One region of the Colwellia sp. 6_MG-2023 genome, then DNA from elsewhere that is predicted to be linked to it. Evidence: predicted binding sites of a transcription regulator. Region 1 holds the regulator's gene; the other holds the start of a gene.

Region 1 (8,047 bases):
GAACTGTGCGTCATTTTTATCTACCATCAAAGGTAATTTTAACTTTTCACACTTTTCTTGCGTCATTGGCATACAAATAAGCCCACGACCATGAGTTGCCATAAAGTTAATTGCAGCAGGTGTTACCTTTTCTGCAGCCATGATAAAGTCACCTTCATTCTCTCGGTCTTCATCATCCATTAAAATAACCATTTTACCTAAAGCAATATCGTCGATTATTTCTTGTGGGGTATTTAAATTCATTAGGTTCTCTTTGATTACTTGTTGTTGATTACTTATTTGATAATAATTTTAAAAACTTAGCTAAAAGCGTAAGTTATTTATTATTTAATAAAGCCTGACTTTTTCAATAAAGATTCAGTCACATTTGATGTTACAGCTGGCATTTCAGTTGCTTCTTTTGTAAGTAAACGCTCTAAATATCGTGCGATTAAATCTACTTCTAAATTAACTTTTGTACCCACTTTATAATGAGCAAAAATTGTTTCTTTCACCGTATGCGGCACAATAGTTAATCTAAATTTACTATTTGAACTTTCATCTAATGCATTAACGGTTAAACTTGTGCCATCAATAGTAACGGAGCCTTTTTCTGCAATATAATGAGCTAGATCTGCAGGCATTGAAAGCCAATATTCGATACTATTACCATTATTGGTAATAGATAAAACTTCACTCACACCATCAACATGCCCTGACACCATGTGCCCGCCAAAACGGGTACTTGCTAACATAGCTTTTTCTAGATTAACTTGCATGCCAACATTATAATGAGCAAAGCCTGTACGCTGTAATGTTTCATTTGACACATCAGCACTATAACTATTTTGATCAAATTCAACAACCGTTAAGCAAATGCCATTAGTAGAAATTGAATCACCCAATTTAACATCGCTCATATCAAGGTTATTACTAGCAATAACTAAGCGCGCTCCTTGAGCATTTATATTTATTGCTTTAATAGTGCCAATGGCTTCAATAATTCCGGTAAACATAGCTACTCTCATTTATTTTATAGTTAGATATATTATTTAAGCCTCTGTTGCAGAAATAATATCTATTTAGGCGCTTTCTTTTTCTAGTGTTGCTGTAATTCGAATATCACAGCCTACTTGGCGCACGTCGGTAATTGATAATGATTTAGCCTCTAGTAATTTATTCACATTCGGCATTTCAACTAAACTTTTACCCTCTGCCCCCATAAGTTTAGGTGCTTGGTATAAGATTAACTCATCAACTAAGTTTTGTTCGATAAAAGCTCCTGCTAAGCGAGCTCCCGATTCAATTAATACATCGTTCAAACCGCGATCTGCTAACAATATCAATAACGCAGCTAAATCAATATTGTCTTTCCCTGACTTAGTCTTAATCGTAGAAACTTGGACTTGTTCTACAAAATGCGGCCATTTATGAATGTTTTCAAGGCCTATTTCATCTAATTCTCTTCGAACTAAAATAACCGGCGATACTTGCTTAAAAAAATCTAACTCAGGTGTAAGCCGGTTACGACTATCAATAACAACTCTAACCGGTTGGCGAACCGTACCTTCAGGGTAGCTATCTTTTAATATTCCCAACTCAGACCAACGTACGGTCATTTTAGCATTATCAGTTAAAATAGAATCTGCACCCGAAATTACAGCACAGCTTTGCGCTCTTAATCTTTGTACATCGCATCTTGCGTCGCTTGACGTAATCCACTTGCTTTCACCACTTTTCATCGCAGTTTTACCATCAAGACTCGCCGCCAACTTAACCCGAACATAAGGTAAAGAGTGGGTCATGACTTTAATGAAGCCAAGATTTAGTGCTTTTGCATCACTTTCTAAAAGCCCAAATTCAGCTTGAATCCCAGCTTCTTGAAGCATTGCTAGACCACGGCCCGAAACTTCAGGGTTGGGATCAACCATAGCGGCAACAACCCGTTTTACTTTGGCATTAATTAGCCCTTGGGCACAAGGTGGTGTTCTACCAAAGTGACTGCACGGCTCTAAAGTAACATACGCGGTTGCCCCTTCAATAAGGTGAGGGTAATTAAGTTTAGCATCAAGTAATGCATTAACTTCTGCATGACCCTGCCCTGCTTTTTGATGAAAGCCGGTACCAATTACTTGCTCTTTACCGTCAAGTTTATTGACCAATACACAACCTACCCGAGGATTTGGTGATGTTGTATAGCGCCCTTGTTTAGCAAGCTTAATTGCTAAGGCCATGTATTGATGATCTTCTCTGCTATACATTTGATCACCACAAGTTGTTGTTAATTCTTCTTTTGTCGGCGATTTATTTACCAATTTTGCCTCTCCTTGGACTTTCTTTTCCTAGGCGAGCTATTTCATCAGCAAATTCACTAATATCTTCAAAGGACAAATAAACAGAAGCAAAACGCAGATAGGCAACTTTGTCTAACTCTTTTAGCTGAGTCATCAGCAAGTTTCCCAGCATTTCACTCGTAATTTCTCGCTCACCAGTAGCGCGCATCTGTGATTTTAATTTATTAATCGACAGTTCAACTTGTTCAGTACTAACCGGACGTTTTTCTAACGCTCTCATTAAGCCGCTGCGCATTTTATCTTCGTTGAACGGCTCACGTGTACCATCTCGCTTGATAATACGAGGCATAACTAATTCAGCTGTTTCAAAGGTTGTATAACGTTCATGACAAGCTAAGCATTGACGACGACGTCTGATTTGATGACCGTCTGAAACTAAACGAGAGTCTATGACTTTAGTTTCCTGTGCACTACAAAATGGACAAAACATGGTTTACCTGCGATACGTGAATAAGTTTCATACGACAAGTTCGAAAAATAAATACAAAAATGGCCGCTAATTGCGACCATTTTAATATAAATTCACAATAATTTGTGAATTACTTTAACTTAAAAAACTAATGTTTGACTACTTGTATACAGGGAAACGTGAACATAATTCTTTTACGTTTGCTTGTACCTTAGCAATAGTTTCTTCATTGTTGATATCATCTAAAATATCACAAATCCAACCTGTTAGAGCTTTAGTTTCTTCAGTACCAAAACCACGACGACTGATAGCAGGAGTACCTAAGCGTAAACCACTAGTAACAAACGGAGAACGAGGATCGTTAGGTACTGAGTTTTTATTAACCGTAATGTGAGCTTTACCTAAAGCAGCATCAGCATCTTTACCAGTAATATCTTTATCTATTAAATCAAGTAACAATAAGTGGTTTTCAGTACCATTGGATACAACTTTATAGCCACGGTCCTGTAATACCGCAACCATAGCTTTAGCATTATCAAGTACACTTTGTTGATAAACTTTAAATTCTGGTTGTAGCGCTTCTTTAAATGCAACCGCTTTCGCAGCGATAATATGCATTAATGGGCCACCTTGTCCGCCAGGGAAAACAGCACTATTTAATTTTTTGTAAATAGCTTCGTCATCACAGCCAGAAATGATTAAACCACCACGAGGGCCCGCTAATGTTTTATGCGTTGTTGTAGTTACTACATGTGCGTGTGGTACAGGGTTAGGATAAAGACCAGCAGCAACAAGACCAGCAACGTGTGCCATATCAACGAAGAAGTATGCACCAACACTGTCAGCAATTTTGCGCATACGTGCCCAATCAACAATACCAGAGAATGCAGAAAACCCACCAATGATCATTTCAGGCTTATGTTCATTAGCTAAACGTTCAAGTTCTTCATAGTCAATGTCACCTGTTTCAGGGTGAAGACCATACTGGAAAGCTTCATAAGATTTACCAGAAAAGCTTACACTAGCACCATGCGTTAAATGACCACCATGCGCTAAGCTCATACCTAATACTTTTCCACCAGGTGATACTAATGCTTGGAAAACAGCAGCATTAGCTTGAGAACCAGCATGTGGTTGTACATTGGCATAAGTAGCGCCAAATAACTCTTTTGCACGATCAATTGCTAACTGCTCAGCAATATCTACGTATTCACAACCACCGTAATAACGTTTGCCTGGGTAACCTTCAGCATATTTATTCGTTAATTGTGAACCTTGTGCTTCAAGTACACGAGGGCTACAGTAGTTTTCTGAAGCAATTAGCTCAATATGCTCTTCTTGACGCACAACTTCTTTGCTCATTGCTTGATATAGTTCCGCATCAAAATCGGCAATATTCATATCACGTGTAAACATGTTTTTCCCTTCTTCGCAAATATAAAAGTCAGCACTAGGCTGAAACGATATTTAAGCAAATAACAGGATTTACTTAAACATTCAAAAAAATAATGGCGGTATTTTGCCTGATTTTTACCTAGTTGTACACGGTAAAACAAGCTAGTCTTAGTGTATTTAGCACTGCTTTATAGCGTATTATTGTTAAGTGATTAAGGCTTAGTAGCCCAATAACAATTTTCACGAATAAAAAAAACTATACCGCAAGCTAAAAAACAATAGCACAGCAAAATATAAAATACAAAAACAACGAGCATACCGAATAATAATCAACATACATCATACATTTGGCATTATAAACAAAACAACTAAGAACTATGGTAACAAGTAATCATTAGATAGATAACAGCTCTGATAACTCTTTAACACGCTTTCTTTGAAACCAATGTGTTATTAACCACATGACAAGCAGAAAAATATTAATAACAAAAAAAGGCGGCCAAGGTGACTTTTCTGACTCTGTAATCGTTGCATAAATATACCAATTAACAAGAGGTAAAAATAACCAAAATGACAATTTGGTTAACCTAATATACTTAATAGACGACTCGACTCCGGCAATGGCATTGGCAATCGCTTTATCAGGACTATCAGAACTCTGCTGCCAAGTATGCAGTCGTATTTTTATTTCATAATAAACAAAAATTATTGACGCCATACTGCCAAATGATAAGTAAATAATACTTGCCGTGCCCCAGTCACCTTGGTAGACAGCAACTATTAACATAATAACAATTGCTATCGTAGCCAAAACATTCAACGACAACAAAAACTTAGCTTGTAAGGTTCGCTTTTTCGTTTGTTTTAATAATTTTTTAATATCTGTTTTTTCAAAAGGTTGATCTTGCCAATCTTGAGAAAGCCTTAGCCAATCCTCATCTAATGATAATTCATCATGTGATGGATTTTTTTTATCTAGCACTGGTGAAACACCTTCATTAGCTAATAAAGATGTATCAATATTGTTAGCTTCAACATCACCACTATGATCTGTATCTAGTTTGTTAGGCTCGACAGACGAGCTTTCATCACTTTCAAATGGTGTTTTATCCATTTTCTGCACCCTCCAACAACTTTGTTAATAATGTCTTAGCGCGTTGTAGCCTAACACCAACTAAATTTGGGGTTATCACTAAAACATCAGCCATTTCTTGATAGCTCATCCCTTCTAATGCAAGTGTAATCACTTGTCGTTGTTCAAGGTTAAGTTGTCTGATCGCTTGCGATAAACGAAACTGTCGTTGTGTTTGACTAAGCGCTTGATAAGGTGTTTTTTGTGTAGCTGCTACATATTCAGCTTCAGCACAGTTTTCTATATCAGCAGTTTTAACCGTTTTAACTGTTTTAGCGACATGCGTTGCTAATACATTATGAGCAATACGTGCAACAAAAGTTTTTACCGCAGAATCTTGCCTAAACTTTGGTAAAGCTCGCCAGATATTTAACGCTATATCTTGAAAAAGCTCATCTTGAATGGCAACTTTTGCTTCAAAACCCGTAATGATATGACGCAGCAATTTTTCATGCTCCGTCATCCATTGCGTAAATATTTTTTGATGATCCAATCCGCTTTCCTTACACTCAACAACACTGACTACAATAACATTGAGCGTAATACGTTATTAATTTGCTAAAATTTAACATAATAATTTCTTGTAGATCACCCTTTATTCGATCATTCGCGAAGTCACAGTCTAACTTAATGCCATGACAACTTTTTCTGACTTCAGTTTTTTAGCTAACGCCAAAATGAAGGCTACGGTAATAGCAATAGTCACAGCACTAGTCGCAAAGACCGCCAACCAATTAACCTCAACACCTTTGAAAATATTTTCAATGATCATTGACTGACCTGCTATTGGTAACCAATTTAACCACTCTGGTCGATCATCCATCATTGAAACAACAAAAGGGATAAAGGCAGGAATACCTATAAGCATACCAACTGTTGATTGTGCTTCTTTAAAACTCTTCGTTTGAAACGCGACAAATAATTGGCAAGCCGAGGCAAAAAAACAAATAGGCAATAATAATAATAATAAAAGCGCTGCTGTTGATATATCTAAGCTAAAAGTCGCTCCAATTTTAGTTAAGTCAACAAAACCCACTGAAATCGACGTGAGTACTAATACTAAAACCACACCAATGATCGAAATGGTTGAAGAGCCAATCAACTTAGCTAATACTATTTTTAAGGTACTTACTGGCTGACACAGTAACATTTCAAGTACATTACGCTCTCGTTCTCCGGCACTTGAGTCAATGGCTACAGATAAGCCAGACATAAATGCGGCCATCATCAGATAAATTCCCAACATCATTGAAATCATAATAAAAGTAGCATCAGGTTTTGCGGTATCTTGCTCAACTAATTTAACTGGATTTAACAAACGTACATCCACACCACGCAATAGTAGCCTTTTATAACCAATTGATAATGAGAATTCTCTTACTGCATTATTAATTCTTCTAATTGGAGGGGTAACAGCTTTATCATTAAAATCTGCTTGTAAATGTAACTTAATCGGCTTTCCTTCCGCCATATTAATTGCATAATCGTCAGGAATATTAATAACAATATTACGCTGTTCCCACGTTGCTTTTTCATCTTCAGGCACATCAGCAAAGTTTAATAAATTATTGTCAGCAAAGTGCATTATTAACTTAGGCGCGTATTCAACACCTGAAAACTTGACGTAAACAGGTGGTTCATCAACTAACTTTTCAATCATTATTTTTGACATCAAAACAATTGCCACCGGCGCTAAAAAGGCCATCATTAACGCCACTATTAAGGCTCGTTTATCACGAAAAGCTTCTTTATATTCTTTTAAAATAAGCGCTTTAAATTGAATGATATGTAAATTTAAGTTCGAGTTAACAATATTCACGCTGATACTCCTTCATCTGAGCCAATCAATTTAACAAATGCATCTTCAAGCTGTGTTTCACCGGCTAATTCACATAATTCTTGGGGTGTCCCTTGAGCAGCTAATCGACCATTAGCAACAATGATCACTCGATCACACAACGCAGCGACTTCCTGCATGACATGCGATGAGAATAAAATACAGTGTCCTTTCGCTTTAAACTTAGCAAGGTGATTACGCAATATACGTGTACTCATAACATCTAAACCACGCGTAGGCTCATCCAGTACAAAGTTTTGTGGTTGATGAACTAAAGCTTGTGCTAATGTAACTTTCATCCGTTGCCCTTGTGAAAAACCAATTGTTTTACGGTGCGCTAACTCCTCTAAATCTAAATCTTCAATCACTTGCTGTATAGCATCTTTCTTAGTTTGTCCTGACATACCATGTAAGCTTGCAAAATAATCAATTTGCTCATATGCAGTAAGACGTTCATATAAACCAAATTTATCAGGAAAAATCCCTAACTTTGAACGTGCTTCTAGTGGGTTATCGGTGACATTAATGCCATCAATAGTGGCAAAACCTTCATCAGCAGAAAGTAAGCCATAAAGCGTACGTAGACACGTTGTTTTACCAGCACCGTTTGGCCCTAATACTCCGGTAATTTCACCATCTTTGGCAGTAAAAGATAGTCCATCTAGCGCTTTCACAGTATTTTTTTTATTTTTCTTATCAATAAATTGTTTATGTAAATTATTTACTTCAATCATTAGTATTTCCTTGTCTATGCCATTTAATGCTGTTGAAAACGCATTACTGAATGCCGTTAACGCTTGTCATAAAAGTCTCTTGAGGAACTTCTTTTAAACAAGACTCATCAAGTTTGTTAGGTGACTTACTAGTCAAGAATTCATTAATTATCCTATTTGCGCATGTATTCATTGCAACAGTATGTGAAGCATTTTCAACAATAATAT
Region 2 (8,047 bases), on a different contig from region 1:
ACTAACTTTAATAGAAACAACACCTTTCGTTGCTCTACTCTTCGCAGGATACTCATTTAGGTCAGTACGTTTACCAAAACCATTTTCAGTAATGGTTAAAATAGGACCGTCATTCTTAGGAACAATCAGTGATACTACCTTTTGATCGTCTTCAAGTTTAATACCACGAACACCAGTACCGGTTCTACCAATAGGTTTTAACGCCCAACGTTGTTCACCTGTTTCAGGATCAAGCTTAATTTCACCTGTTTCACTATCACGAACTTTTTCGTTGAAGCGTACAACTTTACCCGCATCGGAGAACAACATGATGTCATTATTACCATCTGTAATATCAACACCAATTAAGGTATCGTCATCACGTAGATTTAACGCAATAATACCGTTAGCTCTTTGATTTTTATAAGCAGTTAACGCTGTTTTCTTAACAGTACCAGACGCTGTCGCCATGATAATGTATTTATCTTCCTCATACTCACGTACAGGTAGAATTGCTGTAATACGTTCATCATTCTCTAATGGTAAAATATTAACAATTGGACGGCCACGGGCCGTTCTACTTGCTAGTGGTAACTGATAAACTTTCAACCAGTACAACTTACCGCGATCTGAGAAGCATAATATAGTATCATGAGTGTTAGCGACTAATAAGCGTTCAATAAAATCTTCTTCTTTCATCTTAGTTGCAGCTTTACCTTTGCCACCACGACGTTGAGCTTCATAATCACTTAACACTTGGTACTTAACATAACCTTCGTGAGAAAGTGTTACGACAACATCTTCCTCAGTTATTAAATCTTCTAGTGATAAATCATGAGACGCATTAGTAATTTCTGTTCGGCGTTCATCACCAAATTCATCTCTAATAACTTCTAGTTCTTCGCGAATAACTTCCATTAAACGCTCAGGACTTTCTAAAATAAGCATTAATTCAGCAATAAGATCTAATAACTCTTTGTACTCATTTAGAATCTTTTCATGTTCAAGACCACTTAACTTATACAATTGTAGTTCAACAATTGCTTTAGCTTGTACCGGTGTTAAGTAATACTTGTTATCACGAATACCAAATTGTGGTTCTAACCACTCAGGACGAGCTGCATGAGTACCTGCACGCTCCAACATCGCGCTAACATTACCTAGTTCCCAACCTTGAGCTACTAATTTCTCTTCCGCTTCTTTTCTAGACGGAGACGTTTTAACTAATTCAATGATAGGTTCGATATTAGCAAGCGCTATCGATAAACCTTCTAAGATATGTGCTCGATCACGGGCTTTTCTAAGTTCGAAGATAGTACGACGCGTAACAACTTCACGGCGATGAAGAACAAACTCTTCAAGCATTTCTTTTAGATTAAATATTTTCGGTTGGCCATTACCTAATGCCACCATATTAAAACCAAAAGATACTTGCATTTGCGTAAGTTTAAATAAGTTATTTAATACAACTTCACCTACGTCGCCACGTTTAATCTCGATAACCATACGCATGCCGTCTTTATCAGACTCATCACGTAATGCTGAAATACCCTCAAGACGTTTTTCTTTAACAAGCTCAGCCATCTTTTCAATCAGGCGTGCTTTGTTAACTTGGTAAGGTAATTCGTGAACAATGATTGTTTCCTTACCTGATGTTTCGTGAACTTCAATTTCTGCACGTGCACGAATCTTTATTTTACCACGACCTGTTCGGTATGCTTCTTCTATACCTGCTCTACCACTAATAATAGCGGCAGTAGGAAAATCAGGACCAGGGATATGCGTTAAAAGTTCTTCAAACGTAATGTCACTGTTATCGATTAACGCTAAACAACCGTTAATAACTTCTGTTAAATTATGCGGTGGAATATTAGTAGCCATACCAACAGCAATACCTGAACCACCATTAACAAGTAGGTTAGGAATACGGGTAGGCATTACTGCTGGAATAAACTCTGTACCATCATAGTTAGGTACAAAATCAACAGTTTCTTTATCTAAGTCGGCAAGAATCGAATGCGCAATTTTAGACATTCTAATTTCGGTATAACGCATTGCAGCTGCACTATCACCATCAACAGAGCCGAAATTACCTTGACCATCAACCAACATATAACGTAAAGAAAATGATTGCGCCATACGAACGATAGTATCGTAAACAGCAGTATCACCGTGCGGGTGATATTTACCTATAACGTCACCAACCACACGGGCTGATTTTTTATAAGGTTTGTTCCAATCATTCCCTAAAACTTCCATAGCGAATAATACGCGACGATGTACAGGTTTTAATCCATCGCGAACGTCAGGCAATGCACGCCCAACGATTACGCTCATGGCATAATCTAGGTAGGATGTTTTTAACTCATCCTCAATATTTACTGGAACTATTTCTTTGGCCAGATCTGACATATATAGACGTATCCCTTAACTTAAAATGTAACTATAAAATCACAATATTTTTATTATTATATTTTCATAAAAAATATATAAATCAACGCGGCATAATAGCACAATTTTGAGTGATGCCAAACAGCTTTATTTGCCCATTTACAAGGAGATGGAGTACTAATAAAAAAGTGATGATAAAAACAACAAATGCACAGTTAAATTGATCTACTCTATTACTTTAGCTGCTGTTTGCGCTTCGTTTGCGCTTTGCTTAGTTAAAAGTTTCGTTTAGAATTGAATAATTCAAAAATTAACTAGATATAACCATGACAGAAACTAATAAAATGCTGAATGTGAATGATGCTGAAATTGCTAAATTTGAGCAAATTGCAAATCAGTGGTGGGATTTAACAGGTGATTTTAAACCATTACATCAGGTTAACCCACTAAGAGTACAATTTATATGTCAGCATATTAGCGAACAACAAAGCGAACTCTTTTCTAAAAAGGTAATTGATGTTGGCTGTGGTGGTGGTATTTTATCAGAATCTTTAGCTAAATTAGGTGCTAATGTTACTGGTATTGATATGGGAACTGAACCACTTAACGTTGCTAAGTTACACGCACTCGAATCAGGTTTAACAATTAATTACGAAAAAATAACCGCTGAAGAAAAAGCACAACAAAACCACGAAAGTTTTGACATGGTAACTTGTATGGAAATGCTAGAGCATGTTCCCGACCCTGCTTCTATAATAAATGCTTGTGCAAACTTAGTAAAGCCTGGAGGTTTAGTCTTTTTCTCAACACTCAATAAAACAGTCAAATCTTATTTACTTGCTATTTTAGCCGCAGAGAAAATATTTAAGTTAGTACCTGATGGTACACATGAGCATGATAAGTTTATCAAGCCTTCGCAATTAATAAGTTGGGCTGAACAATGTGGGTTAAATTGTATTGATGCTAGCGGTATTCATTACAATCCAATTTCTGAGAATCATAAATTAACAAATAACTTAGATGTGAACTACATTTTGTGCTGTAAGAAAATATAATTTACGCATTTGTTTTTTTTTCAATCAAGTTGTTCAAACTACAAACAAAACAGCTAAGCAATTGATTTAAAGGATTATTTTTATTTCTCTCAAATTCCATATTTAATCGTTGTGAAAATATATTAAAATTAATTAAAATATTTTTAGCGAATTATTTATTTAAAAATAAAGATTGATTTTAGCAAATTACTAAAGCTTTTAATGGTAGTAGGTTAGTCATTACTAACCTAATGCAATCAATCGAAAAATCAAGTGAAATTAGCACTTTTTTATCACTTGCAATAATAACCAAACCTCATTATCTTGTGTCTATATTTACAAACAAACCCTAGATGTTGTGCATGCACTTTTTAACCAGTCTATTTATTAGGCTATTTGAAAAGCAGGTACAACACAGGACTCTTTAGTGATAAATAACGTTTTAAAACTAAAGAAAACAATAACAATTTACACCACAGGCCTTTCATGACTAATAAACTTTTTGTTACTAAGCGTAATGGCGAAAAAGAACCCATCGATTTAGAGAAAATTCACCGCGTTATTGCTTGGGCAGCTGAAGATCTTGATGACGTTTCTGTTTCTCAAGTTGAATTAAAATCTCATATTCAATTTTATGATGGTATTAAAACGGCTGATATTCATGAAACGATTATTAAAGCAGCCGCAGATTTAATATCAGAAGAGACACCTGATTATCAATATTTAGCTGCCAGACTAGCGGTTTTTCATTTACGTAAGAAAGCTTATGGCCAATTTGAGCCACCAAAACTATATGACCATATAGTGAAGCTGGTTGACTCAGGTAAATATGATCAACATTTATTAGTTGATTACGATGAAAGCGATTTCGAACATATGTCGCTATTTTTAGATCATAGTCGTGATTTAAACTTCAGCTATGCTGCAGTTAAGCAACTCGAAGGTAAATACTTAGTACAGAACCGTGTTAATGGTGAAATTTATGAAAGCGCACAGTTTTTATATATTTTAGTTGCTGCCTGTTTATTCGCTAAATATCCGAAAGAAACTAGGTTAAGTTATATTAAGGGGTTCTATAACGCTATATCAACCTTTAAGATATCGTTACCAACCCCAATAATGGCGGGTGTTAGAACACCAACTCGTCAATTTTCATCATGTGTATTAATAGAATGTGATGATTCTTTAGATTCGATTAACGCAACATCAAGCGCAATAGTAAAATATGTTTCTCAACGTGCTGGAATTGGCGTTAATGCAGGACGTATTCGTGCATTAGGTAGTACTATTCGTAATGGTGAAGCCTTTCATACCGGATGTATTCCGTTCTATAAACACTTCCAAACAGCTGTTAAAAGTTGTTCTCAAGGTGGTGTTCGTGGCGGTGCCGCTACCTTGTTCTATCCACTTTGGCATTTAGAAGTTGAAAGCTTACTGGTACTTAAAAACAATCGTGGTGTTGAAGAAAACCGTGTTAGACATTTAGATTACGGCGTTCAATTTAACAAAGTCATGTATCAACGTCTGATTAAAGGTGGCCATATTACCCTGTTTAGCCCTAGTGATGTTCCAGGACTTTATGATGCATTCTTTGAAGATCAAGACAAGTTTGAAGCGCTTTATGTACAATATGAAAACGATGATTCAATTCGTAAAAAACGCATTAAAGCAATAGAGTTATTTACGTTATTCGCACAAGAGCGTGCGAGTACTGGCCGTATATATTTACAAAACGTTGACCATTGTAATACTCATAGTCCGTTTGACCCAAGCAAAGCCCCTATTCGTCAAAGTAACTTGTGTTTAGAAATTGCCTTACCAACTAAGCCAATGACTGATATCAACGATGAAAATGGTGAAATAGCACTCTGTACCTTATCTGCTTTTAACTTAGGTGCAATTGAGTCTCTTGATGAACTAGAAGAGTTGGCCGATTTAGCCGTACGTGCGCTAGATAACTTATTAGATTATCAAGACTACCCTATTCCTGCGGCCCGTAGTGCGAGTTTAGCACGCCGTACGTTAGGCATAGGTGTAATCAATTATGCTTATTATTTAGCTAAAAATGGCTTATATTATTCAAACGGTAGTGCCAATAATTTAACCCATAAAACCTTTGAAGCCATCCAGTATTATTTACTGAAAGCGACTAACGGTTTAGCAAAAGAAAAAGGTGCTTGTCCTAAGTTTGATGAAACTCGTCTTGCTCAAGGTATTTTACCAATTGATACTTATAAAAAATCTATTGATGATATTACCGGTGAACCGTTACATTTAGATTGGGAATCATTGCGCGCAAGTATTCAAAAATATGGTGTACGTAATTCAACTGTATCGGCTTTGATGCCATCTGAAACTTCATCTCAAATATCAAATGCAACAAATGGCATTGAACCACCTCGTGGTTTGATCAGTGTTAAAGCCAGTAAAGATGGCATACTAAAACAAGTTGTACCTGAGTATCAGAAACTTAAAGACAATTACGAATTACTTTGGAATATCCCAAGCAATGAAGGTTATTTAGAGCTTGTTGGTATTATGCAAAAATTTGTTGACCAAACTATTTCTGCAAATACCAATTATGATCCGGCTAAGTTTGACGGTGGCAAAGTGCCAATTAAACAAATTTTAAAAGACATATTAACTGCTTATAAGCTTGGTGTTAAAACCATGTATTACCATAACACTCGTGATGGTGCGAATGATGATATGGAAGTAGAAGATGATAGCTGCGCTGGTGGTGCTTGCAAAATATAATACCTAAGTGATTACGTAATCAGGTATATAACAATCATCAAATAATATAACGAACACAATTCAACAAATGAAATCAAATGAATCGGGTAATTTTACTCGATTCATTATTGTCGTTTAAAACAATGGCAATATATTAAGGGATAAATAAATAATGACGTACACCACGTTTAATCAGACGCCTAATAATGCTTTACTTGAACCAATGTTCTTAGGTAATAGTGTTAATGTTTCTCGTTATGACCAGCAACGATATGTCGCTTTTGAAAAATTAATTGAAAAACAGCTTTCATTTTTTTGGCGACCAGAAGAAGTTGATGTTTCAAAAGATAGATCTGATTGGCAAGGTTTAACTGACTCTGAAAAACATATTTTCATTTCAAATTTAAAATATCAAACTTTACTTGATTCAATGGCTGCACGTTCAGTTAATGCAGTTTTATTACCTCTAGTATCATTACCCGAAGTTGAAACTTGGGTAGAAACCTGGGCATTTAGTGAAACCATTCACTCACGCTCTTACACGCATATTTTACGTAATTTATTTACCGATCCAGGTGAAGTTTTTGATGACATTATTGTCAACCCGGCAATTTTAAAACGTGCAAGTAGCATTTCAAAATATTTTGATGACGTTATTCTAACCACACAATTGTTACAATCACTTGGTGAAGGCGCGTACGACATTGAAGGGAAAACTATCGAGGTAAGTAAACGTAAGCTTAAAGAACGTTTATATTTAGCTATATGCTCTGTTAACGCCTTAGAAGCAATCAGATTTTACGTTAGCTTTGCTTGTTCATTTGCTTTTGCGGAACGTGAATTACTTGAAGGCAATGCAAAAATTATTAAATTAATTGCTCGCGATGAAGCACTTCATTTAACGGGAACTCAGCATATTTTAAACAATTGGATGACAGGTAAAGACGATCCTGAAATGCAAGAAATAAGCATTGAATTACGTGATGCTGGTTTACAAATATTCTTAGATGTTGTTGAACAAGAAAAAGAATGGGCACAATACTTATTTAAAGATGGTTCAATGATCGGATTGAATGCCGAAATATTGAATCAATACATCGAATATATTTCCAACCAACGCCTTTCTGCCATTGGTTTTGGTGCGCCATTCGATATAAAAAGCAACCCACTCCCTTGGATGAATGCTTATTTAGTTAGTGACAATGTACAAGTAGCTCCTCAAGAAACAGAGATATCAAGTTACTTAGTTGGCCAAGTAGATTCAACTATTGATGCTGATGATTTTGATGATTTTGATTTGTAAAACCGTTTAAATATCTTTCTATGCCTGCATCAAGTAAACCTTCGATAAAACCAGTGCCACAAATTAGTGTCAACGGTAAGGTCATAGCGTATAAGCAATCAAAGCAAAGCTTATTGGAATGTTTAGAGCAGGCAGGTGTCGAAGTTCATTATCACTGTCGAGATGGATTTTGCGGAGCTTGTCGAGTCACGCTAGCCTCAGGAGAGATAAGCTACCCTGAAGGGGAGCCGTTAGCCTTTATCGGCGAAAATGAGATCCTACCTTGCTGCTGTGTTCCCGTTACTGATATTAGTTTAAAAATTGATGAATAATAAAGACATTTTAACTATTTTTTGAGATGTCTTTGTCACCACCCTTTAATTATTTTACATATAGAAATATTAAATACACTTAAAAAATCAAATACTAAGCTCAATAGTTGCTATTTAAACAATACTTACAAAGAAAGTAGGTTTATTTTACAAGATACTGAGCTTTAACTTTTAAAGTATAGGAAGTTTCGTTAAACTCAATTCATCAGTATCTTCCTTGTAATAATTATAATATGCATGCACTTTTTGAATACATTCCATTAGTTATCTTTTTTGTAGTAAATAAATTTGTC

What was found. The regulator NrdR, encoded in region 1, represses ribonucleotide reductase genes. The targets are predictions, from matches to a motif close to AAACACNANATNTNGTGTTT.
Region 2: nrdA (class 1a ribonucleoside-diphosphate reductase subunit alpha) is a predicted target of NrdR. The motif match lies at 3,749-3,768, and genes of this name have one in related genera.

The regions. Positions count from the first base shown of each region.
Region 1 covers NZ_JAUOPP010000028.1:27,337-35,383, forward strand. Annotated here, with positions in the region: gene ribB (3,4-dihydroxy-2-butanone-4-phosphate synthase) at 1-243, opposite strand, end outside; gene Q4503_RS15970 (riboflavin synthase) at 324-995, opposite strand; gene ribD (bifunctional diaminohydroxyphosphoribosylaminopyrimidine deaminase/5-amino-6-(5-phosphoribosylamino)uracil reductase RibD) at 1,062-2,240, opposite strand; gene nrdR (transcriptional regulator NrdR) at 2,284-2,763, opposite strand; gene glyA (serine hydroxymethyltransferase) at 2,902-4,158, opposite strand; gene Q4503_RS15990 (hypothetical protein) at 4,532-5,251, opposite strand; gene Q4503_RS15995 (RNA polymerase sigma factor) at 5,244-5,762, opposite strand; gene Q4503_RS16000 (ABC transporter permease) at 5,892-7,088, opposite strand; gene Q4503_RS16005 (ATP-binding cassette domain-containing protein) at 7,085-7,840, opposite strand; gene Q4503_RS16010 (alpha/beta fold hydrolase) at 7,884-8,047, opposite strand, start outside.
Region 2 covers NZ_JAUOPP010000008.1:44,379-52,425, forward strand. Annotated here, with positions in the region: gene gyrA (DNA topoisomerase (ATP-hydrolyzing) subunit A) at 1-2,391, opposite strand, end outside; gene ubiG (bifunctional 2-polyprenyl-6-hydroxyphenol methylase/3-demethylubiquinol 3-O-methyltransferase UbiG) at 2,697-3,425, shown strand; gene nrdA (class 1a ribonucleoside-diphosphate reductase subunit alpha) at 3,891-6,161, shown strand; gene nrdB (class Ia ribonucleoside-diphosphate reductase subunit beta) at 6,313-7,443, shown strand; gene yfaE (class I ribonucleotide reductase maintenance protein YfaE) at 7,464-7,754, shown strand; gene Q4503_RS07055 (septation protein A) at 7,988-8,047, shown strand, end outside.